One region of the Planomonospora algeriensis genome, then DNA from elsewhere that is predicted to be linked to it. Evidence: riboswitches for the same ligand, from Rfam matches in the RefSeq annotation. Region 1 holds a riboswitch; the other holds the start of a gene.
What was found. A riboswitch is a leader RNA that binds a small molecule or an ion and turns the genes downstream of it on or off. The one in region 1 is predicted to bind S-adenosylmethionine.
Positions count from the first base shown of each region.

Region 2: it holds a riboswitch for S-adenosylmethionine, as region 1 does, so the genes downstream of both, thrC (threonine synthase) here and ACWJ6R_RS01160 (hypothetical protein) in region 1, are expected to answer to the same signal.

Region 1 is NZ_CDRNDK010000005.1:4,477-14,619, forward strand. It holds gene ACWJ6R_RS01140 (DUF418 domain-containing protein) at 1-1,019, shown strand, start outside; gene ACWJ6R_RS01145 (VOC family protein) at 1,154-1,558, shown strand; gene ACWJ6R_RS01150 (PD-(D/E)XK nuclease family protein) at 1,684-3,465, opposite strand; gene ACWJ6R_RS01155 (tetratricopeptide repeat protein) at 3,699-6,167, opposite strand; SAM riboswitch class IV at 6,451-6,559, shown strand; gene ACWJ6R_RS01160 (hypothetical protein) at 6,610-6,852, shown strand; gene ACWJ6R_RS01165 (SLOG cluster 4 domain-containing protein) at 7,424-7,918, shown strand; gene ACWJ6R_RS01170 (hypothetical protein) at 8,145-8,492, shown strand; gene ACWJ6R_RS01175 (hypothetical protein) at 8,605-8,946, shown strand; gene ACWJ6R_RS01180 (NBR1-Ig-like domain-containing protein) at 9,305-10,143, shown strand, end outside.
Region 2 is NZ_CDRNDK010000073.1:6,419-16,561, reverse strand. It holds gene otsB (trehalose-phosphatase) at 1-718, shown strand, start outside; gene ACWJ6R_RS10950 (hypothetical protein) at 879-1,514, shown strand; gene ACWJ6R_RS10945 (MFS transporter) at 1,614-2,801, opposite strand; gene ACWJ6R_RS10940 (alpha,alpha-trehalose-phosphate synthase (UDP-forming)) at 2,844-4,289, opposite strand; gene ACWJ6R_RS10935 (RNA polymerase sigma factor) at 4,446-5,003, shown strand; SAM riboswitch class I at 5,181-5,321, shown strand; partial or broken gene thrC (threonine synthase) at 5,336-6,627, shown strand; gene ACWJ6R_RS10925 (MoaD/ThiS family protein) at 6,651-6,926, shown strand; gene ACWJ6R_RS10920 (cold-shock protein) at 7,264-7,464, shown strand; gene groL (chaperonin GroEL) at 7,908-9,536, shown strand; gene ACWJ6R_RS10910 (GNAT family N-acetyltransferase) at 9,749-10,143, opposite strand, start outside.

The DNA of each region.
Region 1 (10,143 bases):
GCGAAGGCCCCGTCGCCCTCGTCGTCAGCACCCTGGTGCTGACCAAGTTCTACGTGATCTTCTCGTTCCTGTTCGGCTACTCCTTCACCCTGCAGATGCGCTCGTGGGGCGAGAAGGTCAAGTCCCGCATGGTCCGCCGCTGCCTGGGCCTGTTCGTCCTGGGCGTGGCGCACGGGCTCCTGTTCTGGATCGGCGACATCCTCACCCTCTACGCCGCGCTCGGCCTCCTGCTGCTGACGATGCGCGGCATCAGGCCCAGGACCGCCGTCAAGGCCGGCTGCTGGATCATCGGCGTGATGTCGGCGTTCTGGCTCCTGCTGGCCGGGCTCGTCCTGCTCGATCCGAGCGGCGCGGCGGCCCCGATCCCCGACACGGCCGCCGCGGCGCGGGCCGAGGCGCTGGTCACCGGCGGGCCGCTGGACTTCCTGCGGTTCCAGGTCGAGACCTACCCGATGCTCGCGGCGTTCGTGTGGCTCGGCCAGGGCCCGATGGCGATGGCGCTGTTCCTGTTCGGGCTGGCGGCCGGGAAGTCGCGCCTGCTGGAGGAGCGGGAGCGCTGGGCCCACCTGGTGCCCCGGATCCTGTGGCTGGGCTACGGTGTCGGCCTGCCCGCCGGGGTCTTCTTCACCTGGTCGTCCCAGACGGGCGGTGCCATGGAACTGGTCGGCCTGGCGGTCAACAACGTGGCCTCCCCGCTGCTGTCGGCCGCCTACGTGGTCACCCTGCTGGCGCTGGTCGAGCGGTTCCCCGCGGTCGGCGGGGCGCTGGCCCCGGCCGGCCGGGTCGCGGCCTCCAACTACATCGGCCAGTCGGTGCTGGCCTGCCTGATCTTCACCGGGTACGGCCTGGCGCTGGCGGGGAAGCTGCCCCCGATCGCGGTGATGGGCGTGGCCGCGGTGATCTACGCGCTCCTGCTGGCGCTGAGCGCCTGGTGGCTGCGCCGCCACCGGCAGGGCCCGGTCGAATGGGTGCTGAGACGCGTCACCCTGCTCTCCGCGGCTCCGCAGAACCCTCGCTGATCGAAGGGAAACCTCCTTCGCGCTCCGAGGACCGCGGGATACCCTCTGTCGATTCGACTCCACAGATCGACATGCCGGTGATCGACATGCGGGTGGAGGCGGAACGGATCGGCCGCGCGGAAGGACGACATGCCATGGATTGGAAACTCGAAGTGGTGCCGGTTCCGGTGACGGACGTGGACCGGGCGAAGGACTTCTACGCCGAAGGACTCGGCTTCGCCCTCGACCTCGACATCCAGGTGGGCGAAGCCCGTATGGTGCAGCTGACACCCCCGGGGTCGGGCTGCTCGATCCACCTGAACACCGGGATCGCCGGCCCGCCGCCGGGCTCGCTGCAGGGCCTGCAGATCGTCGTGCCCGACATCGAGGCCGCCCGCGCCGGACTGGCCGGGCGCGGCGTGGAGGTCAGCGGGGTCCGGCACTACGGCGAGGACGGCGCCCTGGCCGACGGCCCGGGCGGCAGATGGAACTCGTTCGTCTTCTTCTCCGACCCCGACGGCAACGGCTGGGTCCTGCAGGAGCGCCCCGCCGACGAGTGACGCCGGGCTCCGGCAGGGGATCCTCGGAGCGCCGGCGCCGCGAGCTGGAACAGCGCCCTCCACACGCCCCGCTCCACTCGGATCCGGTCGCCCCCGACCTGGCGGGATCCACGGAGTACGGCCTGCTAGAAGGGCGGCTCGTCGTCCTCCGGCCCGGCGAGCGCGCCGGTGACCGCCTCGACCCGGCTGGTCGTGCAGCCCGGCGACTCCAGGATCTCGCCGGTGACCGGGTCGATCACCAGGCCGTCGACCGTCATGAAGGGCCCCTCGTCCGCCCGGGAGGCGTCGCCGCACCAGCGGGAGACGGGGCAGAACCGGCACCAGGGCCCCGGGTTCGCCCGGAAGGCGGTGTCCCGGTGCCAGGGACCGGCCAGTTCCGCCAGGACGGCCCGCGCGGCGGCGACCACCCCGGGGTCGGCCGCGTCGAGTTCGATCACCGTGCCCGACGCCGGGGTGAGCTGCTCCAGCTCGACGGTCCCGGCGGTGTCCCCGAAGACGCCGCCCGCGATCAGGCAGACCGCCAGGGCGAGCTGCGGGACCAGCTCCAGGGCGTTCTCCGCGGTGATGCCGCGGTCCGTCAGCGAGGTCTTCTGCTCCCGGTAGACCAGGCGGCCGTCCACCCGGCGCAGCAGGTCCGGATTCGCGACGACCACGACGTCGGCCGCGGAGTCGTAGGCGGCCACCCTCGGCTCCGGCGCGACGCCGGTGATCTCCCCGGGACCGCGCAGCGGGCACACGTCCACGTGCTGGACCAGGTAGGGCCAGATCTGCTGGTATTCGCCCGGGCTCATCACCTGCTCGGCCAGGCCGTGGAAACTCCCGGTGGGGTCGGGCAGGTCGTCGAGCGTGCACGGCCGATTCCCCGGCCTGCCGTGGGCGGTCTCCAGCCACTGGTGCACCAGCAGCCCGCGCCGGACCGCCGAGCCCTCGGCCTCCTCCGCAGGCAGGTGCAGGTCGCGCAGGTGCGACTGGGCGGGGCAGACCTGGTACTGCCGGGCCGTGGTGACCGACCAGGTACGGCGGTGCGTCCCGGGGCCGGGCAGCCCGAGCAGCCCCGGCGTCCGGGCGAGCGCCTCGCAGGATCCGAACAGCCTGCACTCGGCGCAGCCGGACCCGGGGGCACGGCGGTCGTCGGCCAGCAGGCGCGCGGCCACCGGCCGGACGGAGGCCAGGTACGCCTGCCGTACCTCCTCGGGGGCCGCGTCGATGAGCACCCGGGCGTCGGCGTCGGTGAGGCCCATCTCGACCACCCGGATCCGCTGTGGCCGCACCCCGCCGTGCTCGACCGGGATGGGAACGGACTGGTAGACGTCGCGGGGGTCGACGACCCGGTCCCCGGCCGCCGCGACGTACGCCATGGCGAGCGTGGAGTGGTCGCTGCTCCGTCCCGTCGGGCGGCGCAGCCGCAGCCGGCGGAACTCGACGACCGAGCCGTCCGGCGAGGCGTACCAGCGGCCCCACGCGGTCAGCGCGCGCATCTCCACCGCCGAGGCGCCCCGCGTGCCGTGCTGCACGACCCGGGGCCGCCTGTCCAGGTGGAGCTCGACCCCCTCGGCGGCCAGCTCCGCGGCCAGGCTCTCCGACGTCTCCACGTACGTGCGGCAGGCGTGCCGGACCCAGCGGGCCACACCCCGGTGCACCGGATCGCGGCTCTCTTCGACCGCCATCCCGGCCGCGACGTCCGGGTCGTAGCCGTCGCACTCGACGAAGTCCAGCGCCGAGACGACCAGGCCGAGCGGGAAGGAGGCCCACGGCGGGTAGCGCCGCCGGTCGCGGACCACCGGCCGCATCGCGGCGTAGGCCTTCGCGGCGGCGGACGCGGGGCAGTCCCGCTCGCGGCGGTCGAGAGCGCTCGCCGACAGCCGGACGACGTCCGGGTTGCCGGTGAGCTCAGTGTGCAAGGGCATCGGGTCTCCTGGGGGGATCACGGTCCGTAAGATCTATAGCACCTCTTGCAGCTGTGCCGGGGTTCCCTTGGGGAGGAAGTGCGGGAAACACAGGCGTGGCAGTGAGGTGGGCCGAGCGGTTCCTCGCTGACCGTCGGGACGGCCGTCTTCAAGGGCGGAGCCGTGATCCGCGTCCATGGGGAGATGCGCCCGTCGGGCTATGTGATCATGCAGCCCACCATCGGAACGGTGGTCTAGTCGGCGGGTTCGGCCAATTCCTCCGCCCTGCGCCGTGCCTCCTCGGCGGGCCGCTGCCGTCCGAGGGCGGTGAGCACGTCACCCAGCCGCCGGAGCGACCCGGCCAGGACCGGCCGGAACCGCCCGGGGTCCGCGGCGGCCAGCCGCTCACGGACGGACACGGCCCGCCCCGCCGCCTCCAGGGCCTCGATCGGGCGGCCGCAGGCCATCAGGTAGCCGGAGAGGTCGCTGAGGAGCACTCCGAGTTCCGGAAAGTGCGGGTCGCGGTCGTCGCCGGCGATCGGCTCGAGGAGCGCGACGCCGCGCCGGGCCAGCCGTACGGCCTCCTCGGGACGGCCCAGCTCGGCCCGGCACCAGGCGAGCCGGTCCAGGCAGAAGGCGTGCAGGCCCGGCACCTCGGGGATCGCGGCGGCCAGCTCCACGGCCCGCTCGACGGTCGCGGCCGCCTCCTCGATCCGATCCACTCCGGTCAGCAGGCCGCCCAGATCGACCAGGGCCTCGGCCAGCTCGACGCCGGGTTCCCCGCGCGCCTCGGCCACCTTGACCCGGATCGAGGCGGCGTGCACGGCCCGGTCGAACCTGCCGAGCACCGACGCGTAGTCGGAGGCCCTGCGCAGGGAGAGCACCAGGTCGTCCCGGAACGCCTCCGCGTCCATGCCGTACAGGCGGTGCCGGATGCCCACGGCGCGGTCGGCCGCCTCCCACGCTCGCTCCAGGTCGCCCAGGGCCTCGTGGTAGCCGGCGAGGTTGTGCAGCACGACGGCGAGGTTCCGCAGGTGCCGGGGCTCGTCGGCGATCAGCCTGTCGTAGCAGGCCACGGCGCGGGTCGCGGCGTCCCGGGCGCGTTCGTCCCGGCCGAGCTCGTGCAGCCGTACGGCCAGACCGTTGAGGGAGTTGGCCAGTTCGTGCCGGAGATCGGCCCGCTCGTAGAGCTCGACGGACCTCTGCGCGGCCGCCGCGGCCTCCTCGGTCCTGCCCAGCGCGCCGAGCTTGTTGGCCAGGTTGTTCCAGGCGCCGCCCAGCGGGCCCCGATAGGTCTCCGGGTCCTGCGCGGCGAGCTCCTGCCAGAGCTCCAGCGCCTCCCGGTCGGCCCGTTCGGCCTCCTCGTGGCGGCCGCACCCGGCCAGGCTGCTGCCCAGGTGGCCCTTCGCCCGGGCCAGGCACTCCCGGTCGCCGGAGGTCTCCGCGGCGTTCACGGCCCGCTCGGCGTTGCGCAGGGCGAGTTCGTACCGCCCGCAGCGGAAGTCCAGCTCCGCCAGCCAGCCCAGCAGACCGGCCTGCGGGGTGGTCCAGTCCGGGTCGTCCCTGACCAGGAGCTTGTAGAGGCGGGCGGCCACGGCGGCGACCGCCGCGGCCTCGGTGAGGCGCCCCTCGCCGGCGAGCAGCTGCGACAGGTGCTGGAGCGCCGGGGCCAGCTCTCCCCGGAGCGGCTCGGAGTTCGGTACCGCCGCCAGATACGCCTCCTTGGCCTCCATCAGCCGGCCTCGCTCGATGAGCCGCCCGCCGTAGGAGATCCAGGCCAGAGGCCGGACCAGACCGCTGTCGGGTCCCAGCTCCTCCGCGATCCGTACGGCCTGCACCGCGGCTTCCAGGGCCTCGTCGTCCCGGTCGGCGGCCGAGAGCGGGTCGGACATCAGCTGGAGGGCCAGCGCCAGGAACGGCAGGTGGCCGCGGTCCTCCTCGACCAGCTCCCGGTAGGCCGCGATCGCTTCCATGCCGGGCTCCAACGCCTCCTCGCCGCGGTCGAGCCGGAGCAGTGCGCTCGCCCGGTCGCGCAGGGCGAGCGCCAGCCGGGACCGGAACTGCGGGAACTCGGTGGACAACTCCCGCATCAGCCCGATGGCGAGGTCGCACGCCTCCAGCGCCTCATCGGCCTCTCCGCCCCGCATGAGCAGGTCGAACAGCTCATGGCAGGTCAGCGCCACATCCGGACGGTAGCGGGGACCGGAGCGCAGGCAGACGTCGTAGTAGCGCAGCGCGTCCCGCTTGGCCGCGGCGGCCTCGGCCACCCTGCCGAGCTCGGCCAGACTGGTGCCGCAGTCGCGTACGGCCCGCGCGTACAGGCCACAGAAGACCTCGCCGTCGGCGACGTGCGGGCGAAGCACGGACGCGGCCTCCTCGGACACCTCCAATGCCTCCTCCCACCGCTGCTGACGGGTGAGGATCTCGCCGAGCATGCCGAGGGCATCGGCGTACTTCAGCGGGTCGGTGAGGGCGAACGGCTGCCGCAGGGCGACGATCACCCGCCAGGCGGCCTCCCAGTCGGCCGCCCGGCCGCGCTGCTGGAAAGCCTCGGCGAGCCTGAGGACCTCGGAGACGAGCGACTGGACGACGCTCTGCGGATCATCGAGCAGGCCGGGAAGGGACGGCTGGACCTCGAGACCGGCGGCCTCCGCCCGCCTCAGGAGATCGTGCAGGGGCTCGACGATCCAGGGGAGGTGGGCATGGGCCGCTTCGAGATCCATGAGTCCTTCGCAAACATCATCAAAGGTGACGGTGAGGGAAATACTGCCCTATATCCGGTCCTGGCGGAACGGTCCAAGGGTGTCGGTCGCGGGCCGCTCCGGCGGCGAGGACCGGTCGCGGAAGGCCCGTCATGCGTCTCCGCTGCGGAGGTAAGAGCTTGTTGCGCTGGTCGGAAACAGTCAATCACCATGTGAATAGATGACACAAGTAGTAATTCTCGTCTTTTGATGGAGCGGGCCGGACAGTTGACGACCGGCGGCAGGGATCGCTACGGTCCCGGCAGGTCACGAGTTTCAGCGCCAAGCCCCGGCTCGCTGGACGGCACCCCGCTCGCCGCGGGTGCCCCGGGTGACGACCTGCTCCATGCGCGGTGCGTGGAGAACGGCGGATCACCGGAGTCGTCGGCCACCGGGGTCCGAACCCGGATCCTGGAGATGCCCTGTGCCCACTCCCCGCGACCCGTTGCCCCGCTACCGTCGCCGCCCCAGTTGCAAGGTCGAGTCCGGCCTCGCGGCCACCGTCGTCCAGGAGCGCGTCCTCCGCGCGGGCGACGGCTTCTTCCGGTACGGCGAGTGCCACGGTGCACCCCACGCGGAGCACGTCCGCCTGGCGTGGGAGTTCCGCGTCGCCTCCCGGTACGGCGTCGCGCACCCGTCCGAGGGCCACCCCGGATCCGGAAAGTGACATGTGCGGAGCTGACTTCCCTGAGGACGCCCGCGCGTACCCGATGCTGGACCGGCTGGTCCGCACCTGTCTGGCCGGTTGGCTGGAGGCGGCCGGCCTGCTGGACGAGGCCGGCGGGCTCCGTGACCTGAGACCGATCCGGGACGCCGAAACCGCGTGGGCGGCTCGCATGGTGATCGATCAGACGGTCGACCGTATGCCGGGCCTGTCCGTACCGGGGCGATCGGAGGGCTTCGTTCTTCATGGGATCGCCGGTCGAGCGGCGGGACGTGTGGCCGACTCCGTACTCGCCTCCGCGGCGGACGGACTCCTGGACGGTGATCTCCGTCACCGGGTTCACCGCCTGGTCAGGGACGCGGCCTTCCGGGTGGCCCTCGATGGGATCAGATCCGGTAGCGGCCGAGTGCGGGACCAGGAGATCACCGCTCGCCGGGCCCGTGGCGCCCTCGCCTCCGTCGCCGCGACCCTCCGGTGATCCGCGGCCGTGACCGCCGGTGGCCCGGGCGTGGCGGAGGGCCGCTGGTTCACACTTCGCGGACTGATGGTGGCCGTTCGCTGACAGGATCCCGTCGTGGTGATTCAGGTGGCGGTGTGCGGTCCGCGTGACTGCACGAGCGAAGACGGGTCCAACGCCCGCGAGGTCGGACGGCTGCTGGCGGAGCGCGGCGCGGTGGTGATCTGCGGCGGTTACACCGGGGTCATGGCCGCCGTGGCGGCCGGGGCCCGATCGGCGGGCGGGACGGTGGTGGGCGTCCTGTCCGGGGCGGACCGGGCGGACGCCTGCCCCGACCTGTCCGTCGTGATCCCGACCGGCGCCGGGGAGGCGCGCAACGCCATCATCGTCAACTCGGGTGACGCCGTGATCGTCATCGGCGGGTCGTGGGGCACGCTGTCGGAGCTGGCGCTCGCGATGCGCCGGGGCGGCGTCCCCGTGGTCCAGCTCGGTGGCTGGCGGGTCCTGGACCGCGACGGGCGTCCGGTCGGCGGCGTCGCGCACGCTTCGACGCCGGAGGAGGCGCTGGCGCTGACCGGGCTCTGGCCCGACCGGCCCCGGCCCGGCCGATGACCTCCCGGACGGGCCGGGACCGGCGACGCGCCGGGGCGGCTCCTCATTTGTCCAAAGTCCAAAGCCCGTCCAAAGCCGCAGTTCTGGACAGAGATCGGTTGGTCGGACCGGGAGCGGCGGGCAAGCTGGCGGAGATCCCGGCGCCCGCGGTCCCCGACCGCGACCGCGCCTTCCCGTGCCGGTCGCCGAACCGGCCGGGCCGTGTCAGAAAACGAAGGAAGCCATCTTGAAGTACAGGAAACTGGCGCCTGCCGTGGCCGCTCTCGCCGTGTTGTGCGCCCCGTCCGTCGCCGCCGCCGGCACCGCGGAGACCTCCGCCGACGTGCACAGGAAGTCCGCCGCGTGCGCGTCGCCCAGTGGAGAGAAGATCAATGTCTCCTGGGGCGACGGCAACGTGACCACCACCGTCTACTACAACAACCACTGCAACCAGAAGCGCGCGGTCAAGCTGCAGTTCGTCCGGGAGAACGGAACGATCTTCTACAAGTGCTTCACCGTCGGCGCCAAGAGCAAGGGCAGCAAGAAGATCGATCACAGCATGCCCAACAAGGTGACGCTGCCCGGCAGCTGCTAGCGCCTGTTTCAGAAGCAGGCCGGCTCACCCGGGGCCCGCACCGAAACGGATGCGCCGTCTCGGCGCGGTGACCGCATTCATCAGATCATACTCATCGGATGAGGAGACCTTCATGTCCGCGTACTCCCGTAGGACGAACCTGCGCACCCGCGCCGCCGTCGTCGTGGCCGCCTCCCTCGCCGCCGCCGGTCTCGGCGTCGGCACCGCGGCTCCGGCGTCGGCGGACGTCCACCGCGGGGTCGCCGGTTGCTTCGCCTGGTCGTGGGGGGACGGCAACACCTCCGTGACGGTGTACTGGCACAACCGGTGCGACAACAAGCGCAAGCTGAAGATCAAGTACAGCCTGGGCTGGACCACCAAGTCGTACACGGCTGTCGTCGGGGCCGACGGGAAGGGGCACAAGAAGTTCCAGACCGCCTCGATCGTGTCCATCACCGACGGAGGCCGCGCCTGACATCGCGCGGCCGGTCTTGAGGGGTACGGCGCAGCGCACGCCGTACCCCTCCGCCACTCCTCCGCCGGGGCGTCCACGGGGCGTCCACGAGGGGTCCGCGGCGACCCCGCGCGGCGGCGACACCGCGGACGGGCACGGCGAAGCATCCCGACGGATTCCGGTAATCTCCTCGATTCGGAAACGTGTTGCCGGAAAGGGTTGCGCCGATCCGCAGGTGCGGATGCAGTGCGGCGTCGACCAGAACGGGTGGGGGATGCCGGAGTCACCGGACGTGCGCAGGTCACCGGATTCGCTCCGGGAGAAGCCGGGGGCGCGGCGGGGACGGAGGCCCGCTCGGCCCGATCCGGAGTCCGGCCCGGTGGCGCTGCTCGCGCACCGGCTCTGGGAGCTCAAGGAGAGAGCGGGCGACCCGTCCTTCGCGGAGATGTCCTCCCGCCTGGGGGCGGCGGCCTCGAAGTCGTCGCTGGCGGCCGCCGCCCAGGGGCGGACACTCCCGAGCTGGGAGACGACGTGGGAGTTCGTCCGGGTCCTCGCGGTCGACCTCCTGGGGCAGGAGGAGCGGGAGACCGAGCGGGAGTGGCGGGCGTACTGGGAGCAGGCCAGGGCCGAGAGCCTGCCGGGTTCCTCCACGACGGAGGACGGGCCGTCGGGGAACGGGCCGGTGGGAGACGGGCCTGTAGGGAACGGGCCCGCTCCGGACGCACGACCGTTCCGCATGGGCAGGTCGGCCGTCCTGAGCCTGCTGTCCGCCGTTCTCGCGGGCGGCGCCGGCGCGCTGGTCATCCTGTTCTCGCCGCTCGACGGCGAGAACGCGGGGGAGAGCGCCGCATCGCACGAGCCGCCGGCATGGACGGCGGAGTCGCGCGACGACTCGATCTTCGAGGGGGACGTCACGTATCCGGACGGGACCGAGGTGCGCAGGGGGAGACCCTTCACCAAGGTGTGGCGGATCCGCAACGCCGGAGCGATTCCCTGGCAGGGGCGGTACCTTACCCGGATCAACACCGCTCCGTGCCGTGCTCCCGAGCGGGTCGAGATCGAGCCGACCGATCCGGGTGAGGCCGTCGAGATCGCGGTGCGCGTCCGCGCCGCCGACCGCCCGGCCCGATGCAAGATCTTCTGGAAGATGACCAGTGCGGACGGGACTCCGCTGTTCGCCGGGAAGAAACCGATCTTCCTTGACGTCAGCGTGAAATG
Region 2 (10,143 bases), on a different contig from region 1:
CCTCGACTTCGACGGCACACTCGCGCCGATCGTGCCCGATCCGGAGTCGGCCAGGATCCACCCGGCCGGGCCGGAGGCGCTGGCCAGGCTCGGCTCCCTGGTCGGCTCCCTGGTCGTCATCACGGGCCGTCCGGCGGCCACGGCCGTCGAGTACGGCTCGCTGGCCGGGGTGCCCGGCCTGGTCGTGCTCGGCCATTACGGCCTCGAACGCTGGGAGGGCGGGGAACTGTCCAGCCCGCCGCCCCACCCGGGCCTGATCACGGTCAGGGCCGAGCTGCCCACGCTGATCGCCGGGATCGCCGGGGTCGGGATCGAGGACAAGGGGCGGGCGGTGGCCGTGCACACCCGGCGGACCGCGTCGCCGCAGGCCGCGTTCGACGCGCTGGCCGGGCCGGTCGCGGAGCTCGCCGCGGAGACGGGCCTGGCGGTCGAGCCGGGCAAGTTCGTGCTGGAGCTCCGGCCGCCGGGGACGGACAAGGGAGTGGCGCTGAGCGACTTCCTGCGGGAGCGCTCGGCGCGCTCGGTGCTGTTCGCCGGGGACGACCTCGGCGACCTGGCGGCCTTCGAGGCCGTACGGACCTGCGGGCTGCCCGGCGTGACGGTGTTCAGCGGGTCGGCCGAGCTCAGCGTGGAGGCCGACATCGTGGTGGACGGGCCGGCCGGGGTCGTCGAGCTGCTCGGCTCGATCAGCGACGCGATCGCCGCGCGCCGGCCCTGACCGGGGGCGGTCCCGGCCCGCGCCGGTCTTGGCCGGGGGTGGTCCCGGCCCGCGCCGGTCTTGGCCGGAGGGCCTGGTCGGTCATGGCCGGGGCGTGGCCCGGGGTGGGCACAACCGGTCGGCAAGTCGGCGGCAAGTGGCGGCCGGTAGCTTTCCCGGCATGAGAAAGCGATCTTTCGTCCTCGCCGCGCTGGCCGGCGTCACCGTGCTCGCCGCCCCGGCCACCGCCTCGGCCACCGCTTCGGAGACCTCGGAGACCTCGGAGGCGGCGGCGACCTCGGGAGCCGCAGCGGCGAGCACGGGGGCCGCGGGGACCCGGATCGTCTCCTTCCGGGGGATGAGGCTGCGGGTCCCCTCCGGCTGGCAGACGCACCGCCAGGGCGACTGGATGCTGGTGCAGACGGGGAAATGCGACCGGCCCGCCTACTTCGCCCCCGGCTGCAAGGGCTTCTGGGTGCTCGGCCCGGAGGCGATCAAGTACGGCCGTGAGGGCTTCGGCTCCTACACCGGTGAGCAGCCCTTCTACCCGGCCAGCGACGTGCAGTCCTGTCCCTTCAGCGCCAAGACCGGCCAGGTCATCGGCAAGCCCACCGCGGTCGGCCTGCGCCAGGTCGGGCGCGGGCACAAGGCGAAGTACGTCTCCTGGTTCGGCCGGTGCGTGACGCACCGGGGCGGGCGGCAGACGGCGACCTTCGCCCAGCGCGAGTGGTTCCTGCCCACCTCGAAGATCCTGGTGGTGGACGTGTGGAACACCCCGGGGCTGTCCACGGTGCTGAAGAACGCCGTCTGGAGCTGACCGCGACGGTGAGCTGGGCCGGGTGAGCACGGCTGGGCCGGGTGGGCGAGGCGCGGCCGGGCGTCTCCACCGGACGCCGGTGTCCCGCCGACGGCGTCGCTACCGGTCGCCGGCCAGGATCCCGCCGACGGCCAGGCCGATCAGTACGGGGACCATGAGGAAGGCCCGCTGGGCGCCGAACCCGTCGGCCAGCGCGCCCAGCACGAACGGCCCCGCGCCGATGGCCAGGCCGGAGGAGACGGAGGCCACGGCCGAGGCCCGGTCCAGGCGGCCGCCGGAGGCGGCGAGCATGCGCGAGAGCGCCAGCGGGAAGTGCAGCGAGACGCCGATCCCGGACAGGAGCAGGCCCAGGTAGGACAGGGCGGGGTTCCCGCTCACCCAGAAGATCGTCCAGCCCGCGCCGGTGAGCGCGAGGGCGCCGACGAACAGGGGGGTCGGCGCGATCCGCAGGGCCAGCCAGGCGCCGCCCCACCGGCCGGCGGCCATGCCGGCGGTGAACGCGGTCAGCGCGGTCGCCGCCACCGCCGCGGACAGCCCCGTCTGGTCGGCGACCAGCTTCGCCGCCCACAGGTTGAAGCAGAACTCCATCGCGACGCAGCAGAACAGCACCGCGCCGGCCAGGTGGAACCGTCCGCCGAACCGCTCCCCGGCCGCCGGGCCCGCGCCGCCCCCCGGCTTCGGGCCCGCGCCGTCCTCGGCGGTCCCGGTGCGGCCGTCGGGGACCCGGACGCGGCCCATGGCCAGCACGAGCAGGACGCTCGCGACCGGGGTGGCCAGCAGCGCGGCCCGCCAGCCGAACGCGCTCTGCGCGGCGAGGCTGACCAGGAACGGCACCGCGATGCCGACGGTCACGCACACCGCGTTGGCCTCGCTGATCGCCGCGGGGCCCGCCGGGCCGTGGTGGTCGCTGAGCACGGCCATGCCCGAGTAGAGCATGATCGAGCCCATCCCGCCGGCGACGGCGTACCCGAGGAGGGTGATCGGCAGGACGCCGCCGGACAGCACCAGCAGCACACCGGCGTTCATCCCGGCCAGACCGGTCCAGGCGACGGCCCGGCGGCCGATCGCGCGGGTCAGCGGGGGCAGCGCGAACCCGGTCAGGACGGCGCCGGCCGCCATCGCGGTGCTGTGCAGCCCGGCGACCGTCTGGGTGATCTCCAGGTCGAGGCGGAGCAGCGGCAGGACCGCGCTGAGGCCGTACAGGTAGGTGGCGAAGACGCCCAGCTGGAGGTAGACGAGCCAGGTGGCACGGTCACGGACCAGCCGGACGGACGTGATCGCGGTCACCGATGCTCCCCCAGCGGACGGAAGGCGATATGCCCACCGAAACTACCTCACCTGATCAGGTGACCAGCCGAGGGCCGCCAGTTGCTCGGCGAACCACAGGTGCGGGGGGAGCGCGGCGGCCGCGGCGGCCAGCCGGGTGCCCCGCCGCCTGCGCTCCTCCTCGGGCATCACCAGCCCCCGGTGCAGGGCCTCGGCCGTGGCGGAGACGTCGTAGGGGTTGATCATCAGGGCGTCCGGGCCCAGCTCGACCGCGGCGCCCGCCTCCCGGGACAGGACCAGCGCACCGGCCGGGGAGAGGATGGGGCCCTCCTTGGCCACCAGGTTCATGCCGTCGCGGATGGGGTTGACCAGCAGCACGTCGGCCAGCCGGTAGGCGGCCAGGGAGCGCGGGTAGTCGTCGTTCACGTTGAGGATGAGCGGGTCCCAGTCCTCGGTGGCGTACTCGTCCTCGATCTCCTTGGCGCAGCGCTGCACCGCCGCGGTGTACTCCCGGTACTCGGGCAGGTCGTGCCGGGACGGGTAGGCGAAGGCCAGGTGCACGACGCGGCCGTGCCACTCCGGATGGGCGGCCAGGAACTCGCGGTAGGCGGCCAGCCCCCGGACGATGTTCTTGGACAGCTCGGTCCGGTCGATCCTGACGATCAGCTTCCGGTCGCCGACCTGGTCGCGCAGGGCCGCCATGTGCGACTCGACGTCGGGCTCGCCGGCCCTGGCCCACAGCGCCTCGCCGTCCACGCCCAGCGGGTGCACGCCGATCCGGGTGGTACGGCCGGCGTGGGAGACGGTGTGGCCGGCGCGGTCCACCTCGGCGCCGAGGACCGCCTCGCAGCAGTCCATGAACGCCCCGGCCCAGCGCGTGGTCAGGAAGCCCGCGTGGTCGGCGCCCAGGACGCCCTCCAGCAGTTCGACGGCGACGTCGTCGGGGAGCAGGGCGAAGTACTCGGGAGGGGCCCACGGGGTGTGCGAGAAGTGCGCGATGCGCAGGTCGGGCCGGTCGACCCGGAGCATCGCCGGGGTCAGGCTGAGGTGGTAGTCCTGGACCAGCACCTGCGCGCCGTGAGCGGCCTCCTCGGCCAGCGCCACCGCGAACGCGGCGTTGTAGGACTGGTAGGACTCCCACTCCCGGCGGAAGCGCGCGTCGAAGTGCGGCGTGTTGGCGGTGTCGTAGAGCAGGTGGTGGACGAACCAGAGGGTGGAGTTGGCCACCGCGTTGTAGGCCCGGTGGAACGTGGCCGGCGGGATGTCCAGCATGCGCAGCGCGCCGGTGTCGTAGCCGGCCTGGTCGATGCGGCCGCCGGGCGCCAGTCGTACGGCGCCGCGGTCGCCGTCGGAGAGCGCGGCGCAGACCCAGAGCATGTCCAGCTCCTTGGCCACCTCCGACAGGCCGGACACCAGCCCGCCGCCGCCCCTGCGTATGCACAGGGAGCCGTCCTCCGAAACGGTGAACGAGACGGGACCACGATTGGACGCCACCAGGATCGTGTTCATCTGTTCTTCCTCGTCTAGGACATGCCCCTCGTCTCCTGCCTACTGCGGACGGCGGCCGGTAGGTCCGCCCCGGGGCACCCTTGCCCCAGAGGTTAACCAAACATTGCCACCGCCCATAGGATGTCCACCGACTGTGATCGCTGATGGGGGCTCGGAATGGCGCTGGACGAGACGACCGAGGCACTGGCCCGCGCGGCCGCCCAGGGCGACCACCGCGCGCTGGGCGAGCTGCTCAAGCGGATCGAGCCCGACGTGCTGCGGCACTGCGGGCGGATCCTGCCCTACCGGCAGGACGCCGAGGAGGCGTGCCAGGACACCCTGCTGGCGGTGGCGCGCAACATCGGCCGCTTCGAGGGCCGGTCCCGGTTCACCACCTGGCTGCACATCGTGACGGCGAACTGCGCTCGGACGACCTACCGCTCGCTGAAGCGCCGGGCGGCCGAGCAGAGCTCCGACGAGCTGCCGCTGCAGAAGCCCGACGTGGCCCGGGTGAGCGTGATCGCCGGGTCCCGGCTGGACCTGCTCGACGTGATGGAGTCGCTGGAGGCCTCCAAGCCCGATCTGGCCCAGGCGCTGGTGCTGCGCGACATCTGCCAGCTCGACTACAACGAGGTGGCCGAGCAGCTCGGCATCCCGCTGGGCACCGCCAAGTCCCGCATCCACCAGGCGCGCAAGTACGTCCAGAACGCGCTGGGCGACGCTTACGGCTTCTGACCCCGGCCCGGGCGTCCCGGTCGGGAGCCTTCGGCGCGGGCGCCCCGGCCCGGCGGGCTCGCGGGAGTGTCCGCCGGCTAACACGTTCCGTCTCGGGAAATGAGACGGATGGCCGAAGCGGTGAACGGCCGGGGTAGAGTGCTTGCAACCTGCTCATCAGGTTCGACAACTGAATATTGCTCATCCAGAGGGGTGGAGGGACCGGCCCTGCGAAGCCCCGGCAACCCTCCCGGTTCAAGACTCGTGATCTGACGAGGTCGGCCGGGACAGGTGCCAATTCCGGTCTGTGACCAAGGTGGTCGCAGACGAAGATGAGGGAAAGGCCTCGCTTCATGGCGCTCGCAAGCACTGAAACCACCGGTACCGCTCTCGGTCGCGTCGCGGACCCGACCGGCAAGGACTTCGGTCCGGCCGTCGCGCTCTCCTGTCGCGAATGCGGTGCCCGCTCTCCCCTCGGTCCGGACTTCGCCTGTACCGAGTGTTTCGGCCCCCTGGAGATCGCCTACGAGTTCCCGCGGGTCACCCGCGAGCAGATCGCCGCGGGCCCGGCGAACATCTGGCGCTACCGCGCGCTGCTCCCCGTCCCGGAGGACGTGGCCTCCAAGCCCAACATGGCCCCCGGCTGGACCAAGCTGGTCAAGGCCGACAACCTCGCCCGCGAGCTGGGCCTGCGCTCCCTGCACGTGAAGGACGACTCGGGCAACCCCACGCACTCCTTCAAGGACCGCGTGGTGGCCATCGCGGTCGAGGCGGCCCGCAACTTCGGCTTCCACACCCTGTCCTGCTCCTCCACCGGCAACCTCGCGGGCGCGGTCACCGCGGCCGCGCGCGGGCCGGGCTGGACGCCTGCGTGTTCATCCCCTCCGACCTGGAGCAGGCCAAGATCGTCATGGCCTCGGTGTACGGCGGGCGCCTGGTGGCCATCGACGGCAGCTACGACGACGTGAACCGCTTCTGCTCGGAGCTCATCGGCGACGAGCTGGGCGACCGGTGGGGCTTCGTCAACGTCAACCTCCGCCCGTACTACGCGGAGGGCTCCAAGACGCTGGCCTACGAGATCGCCGAGCAGCTCGGCTGGCGGCTCCCCGATCAGATCATCGTCCCGGTGGCCTCCGGCTCCCAGCTGACGAAGATCGACAAGGGGTTCAAGGAGCTGGTCGCCCTCGGCCTCGTCGAGGACCGGCCGTACAAGATCTTCGCCGCGCAGGCCGAGGGCTGCTCGCCCGTCTCCGCGGCCTACAAGGCCGGCCACGATGTGATCCGCCCGGTCAAGCCGGACACCATCGCCAAGTCGCTGGCGATCGGCAACCCGGCCGACGGTCCGTACGTCCTGGACATCGCCCGGCGCACCGGCGGCGCGGTGGAGGACGTCACGGACGCCGAGATCGTCGACGCGATCAGGCTGCTGGCCCGGACCGAGGGCGTCTTCGCCGAGACCGCGGGCGGCGTCACCGTCGGCGTGCTCCGCAAACTGGTCGCCGAGGGCAGGCTCGACCCCGACGCCGAGACGGTCGTCCTCAACACCGGGGAGGGGCTCAAGACCCTCGACGCGGTGGCCGACCACGCCCGGCCCGCCGCGGTCATCCGGCCGTCCCTTGACGCATTCCGTGCCGCCCTCGCCTGAGAACTCCTGAAAGGTACTGGATTATGAGCGTTTCTGTGCGGATTCCGACGATTCTTCGCACGTACACCAATGGCGCCGCCGAGGTGAGCGGAGAGGGGGCGACCCTGCGGGAGGTTCTGGAGAAGCTCGACGCGGACTTCCCCGGCATCGGCGCCCGGATCCTCGATGAAACGGGCAAGATCCGACGTTTTGTCAACGTTTATGTGGGAGAAGAGGACGTCCGTTTCGCGGACAACCTCGACACCGCCACGCCGTCCGGGGTCCAGGTCTCCGTCATCCCGGCGGTCGCCGGGGGCTGATCCCCTCGGGCCGTCCAGGCCGCTCCGGGCGCCTCTGGCGCCTCCACGACACCCGTACGCCGCTCCGGCCGCGTGCGGGTGTCGTGCTTTGTGGCGCCCGTTCATATCTGAGGCGTGAGGAAATAATGCAATATTGAACCAAGCGGTACAGGGCAAAAGCTTGTTCTCCCACCAAAGGTGCCAGTAAACGGATGATTAGTGGATTGACTCTGTTGCCCTACGGTGTCCCACAGGTATGGTCGAGGACGATCGATGTGGGCGAGGGCTTCGCCGCGGAGATCGAAGGCTTCGCGAGTGGAATGGGCGTGGTCTTCAAGGCCGGTAAGAGGAGTCGGAAGTGGCGCAGGGCACCGTCAAATGGTTCAACGCGGACAAGGGCTACGGCTTCATCGCGGTAGACGGTGGTAAGGATGTTTTCGTCCATTACTCCGCGATCCTGATGGACGGCTATCGTGCGCTCGAGCAAGGCCAGCGGGTCGAGTTCGAGATCACTCAGGGGCAGAAGGGCCCGCAGGCGGAGGCCGTCCGGACCGTCTGAGGCGGTCGGCCGGCGGATTCGCCGGAGACGGCCGGGACTCCCGCGGCAGTGCGGTCCGCGCGGATCCCCCACATGTCGGCCCGGCCCGCCGGATGCTCCGGAGGGCCGGGCCTTCGCGTTCCCGCGCCCGGCCCGTCCGGTGTCGGGTCCGTCCGAGGTGCCGTCCCGCGTGACGGGCGGCCGGAGTGCCGGTGCGAGGGGCCGTCCGCTTGGGCTCCGGTCCCGGGCCGGCGTCTTCGCCCTGGGCGGAGCCCAGCTCAGGGCGGCGTAGCTTGCACTCGACAGGGTAGAGTGCTAAACAGTTCGTTGGCACTCTCTGTTTGAGAGTGCCAACCCTGGATCGAGACGATGGGACCCGCCGAACGGAGTCGCGGGTCCACATGCCGTCGCGGGCGTCGGCTCGATCCGGTGCACGCCACCCTGTGTTTGGGAGGTCTAGCCGTATGGCAGCCAAGATGATCGCGTTTGACGAGGACGCCCGGCGCGGTCTCGAGCGTGGTATGAACCAGCTCGCGGACGCCGTGAAGGTGACCCTCGGCCCCAAGGGCCGTAACGTCGTTCTGGAGAAGAAGTGGGGCGCCCCCACGATCACCAACGACGGTGTCTCCATCGCCAAGGAGATCGAGCTCGAGGACCCGTGGGAGAAGATCGGGGCCGAGCTCGTCAAGGAAGTCGCCAAGAAGACCGACGACGTCGCGGGTGACGGCACCACCACCGCCACCGTGCTCGCCCAGGCGCTGGTCCGCGAGGGCCTGCGCAACGTCGCCGCCGGCGCCAACCCGATGGCCCTGAAGAAGGGCATCGAGGCCGCCGTCGAGCGCGTCTCGGAGGAGCTCTCCAAGCTGGCCAAGGACGTGGAGACGAAGGCGCAGATCGCCTCCACGGCCTCCATCTCCGCGGGCGACCCGCAGATCGGCGAGATGATCGCCGAGGCGATGGACAAGGTCGGCAAGGAAGGCGTCATCACCGTCGAGGAGAGCAACACCTTCGGCCTGGAGCTCGAGCTCACCGAGGGCATGCGCTTCGACAAGGGTTACATCTCGCCCTACTTCGTGACCGACCCGGAGCGTATGGAGGCCGTCCTCGACGACCCGTACATCCTCGTCGTCAACTCCAAGGTCTCCGCCAACAAGGACCTGCTCCCGGTCCTCGACAAGGTCGTGCAGGCCGGCAAGCCGCTGCTGATCATCGCCGAGGACGTCGAGGGCGAGGCCCTGGCCACCCTGGTCGTCAACAAGATCCGCGGCCTGTTCCGCTCGGTCGCCGTCAAGGCCCCGGGCTTCGGTGACCGCCGCAAGGCGATGCTGGGCGACATCGGCGTCCTGACCGGCGCCCAGGTCATCAGCGAGGACCTCGGCCTCAAGCTCGAGTCCACCGCGCTGGAGCAGCTCGGCCGCGCCCGCCAGGTCATCATCACCAAGGACGAGACCACCATCGTCGACGGTGCCGGTGACGCCGAGCAGATCGCCGGCCGGGTCAACCAGATCCGCGCCGAGATCGAGAACACCGACTCCGACTACGACCGCGAGAAGCTCCAGGAGCGCCTCGCCAAGCTGGCCGGCGGCGTCGCCGTCATCAAGGCCGGCGCGGCGACCGAGGTCGAGCTCAAGGAGCGCAAGCACCGCATCGAGGACGCCGTGCGCAACGCCAAGGCGGCCGTCGAGGAGGGCATCGTCCCCGGCGGTGGCGTGGCGCTGCTGCAGGCCGGCGCCAAGGCGTTCGACAAGCTCGAGCTGCTCGGTGACGAGGCCACCGGCGCCGCGATCGTCCGCAAGGCGCTCGAGGAGCCGCTGAAGCAGATCGCCGTCAACGCCGGCCTCGAGGGCGGCGTCGTGGTGGAGAAGGTGCGCAACCTCACCCCGGGTGAGGGCCTGAACGCCGCCACCGGCGACTACGTCAACATGTTCGAGTCGGGCATCATCGACCCGGCCAAGGTGACCCGTTCCGCGCTGCAGAACGCGGCGTCCATCGCGGCGCTGTTCCTCACCACCGAGGCCGTCATCGCTGAGAAGCCCGAGAAGAACCCCGCTCCGGCCGGCGGCATGCCGGGCGGCGGCGACATGGACTTCTAGTCCGGCGCCTGCTCGAAGAAGAGGCCGGTCCCGCACGGGACCGGCCCTTTCCTTTTCCCGCCCCTTCCCGCACGTCCCGGCTTGCGTTCCGCACGGCTCGGTCTGAGTCCCGTGCGCCCGGCTCGCGTCCCGCGATCCGCCAGGGGCGGACCGGGCCCGCGCCGGGGGCGGACCGGGGCAGGGCAGGGGACGGGCCGGAGACCCGGGCGAGGTCACGTCAGAGGCTTGACCCAGCGAGCCCACTGCGGCTGGGGTGCGTAGCCGGCGGCGCTCCAGGCGTGGTGGGCGAGCTCGTTGTCGTGCAGGACCATCGCGTCGGCCCGGAAGGCACCGAACGCCGCGAAGCGCTCCTCGGCCGCCCGGATCAGCGCGCTCCCGACGCCCTGCCGCCGCCGGGCGGGAGCCACCGCCAGCCGGTAGAGATGGGCCCGCCAGCCGTCCCACCCCGCGATCAGCGTGCCGGCCGTCTCCCCGTCCACCTCGGCGATGAGCACGGCCTCGGGGTCGCGCTCGATGAGCGCCGTGACCTTGGCCGGGTCGTCGTGCCGGTCCGTCCCCTCCGCGGCCACGCGCCAGAAGGCCAGCAGCGCCTCCACGTCCTCGATCC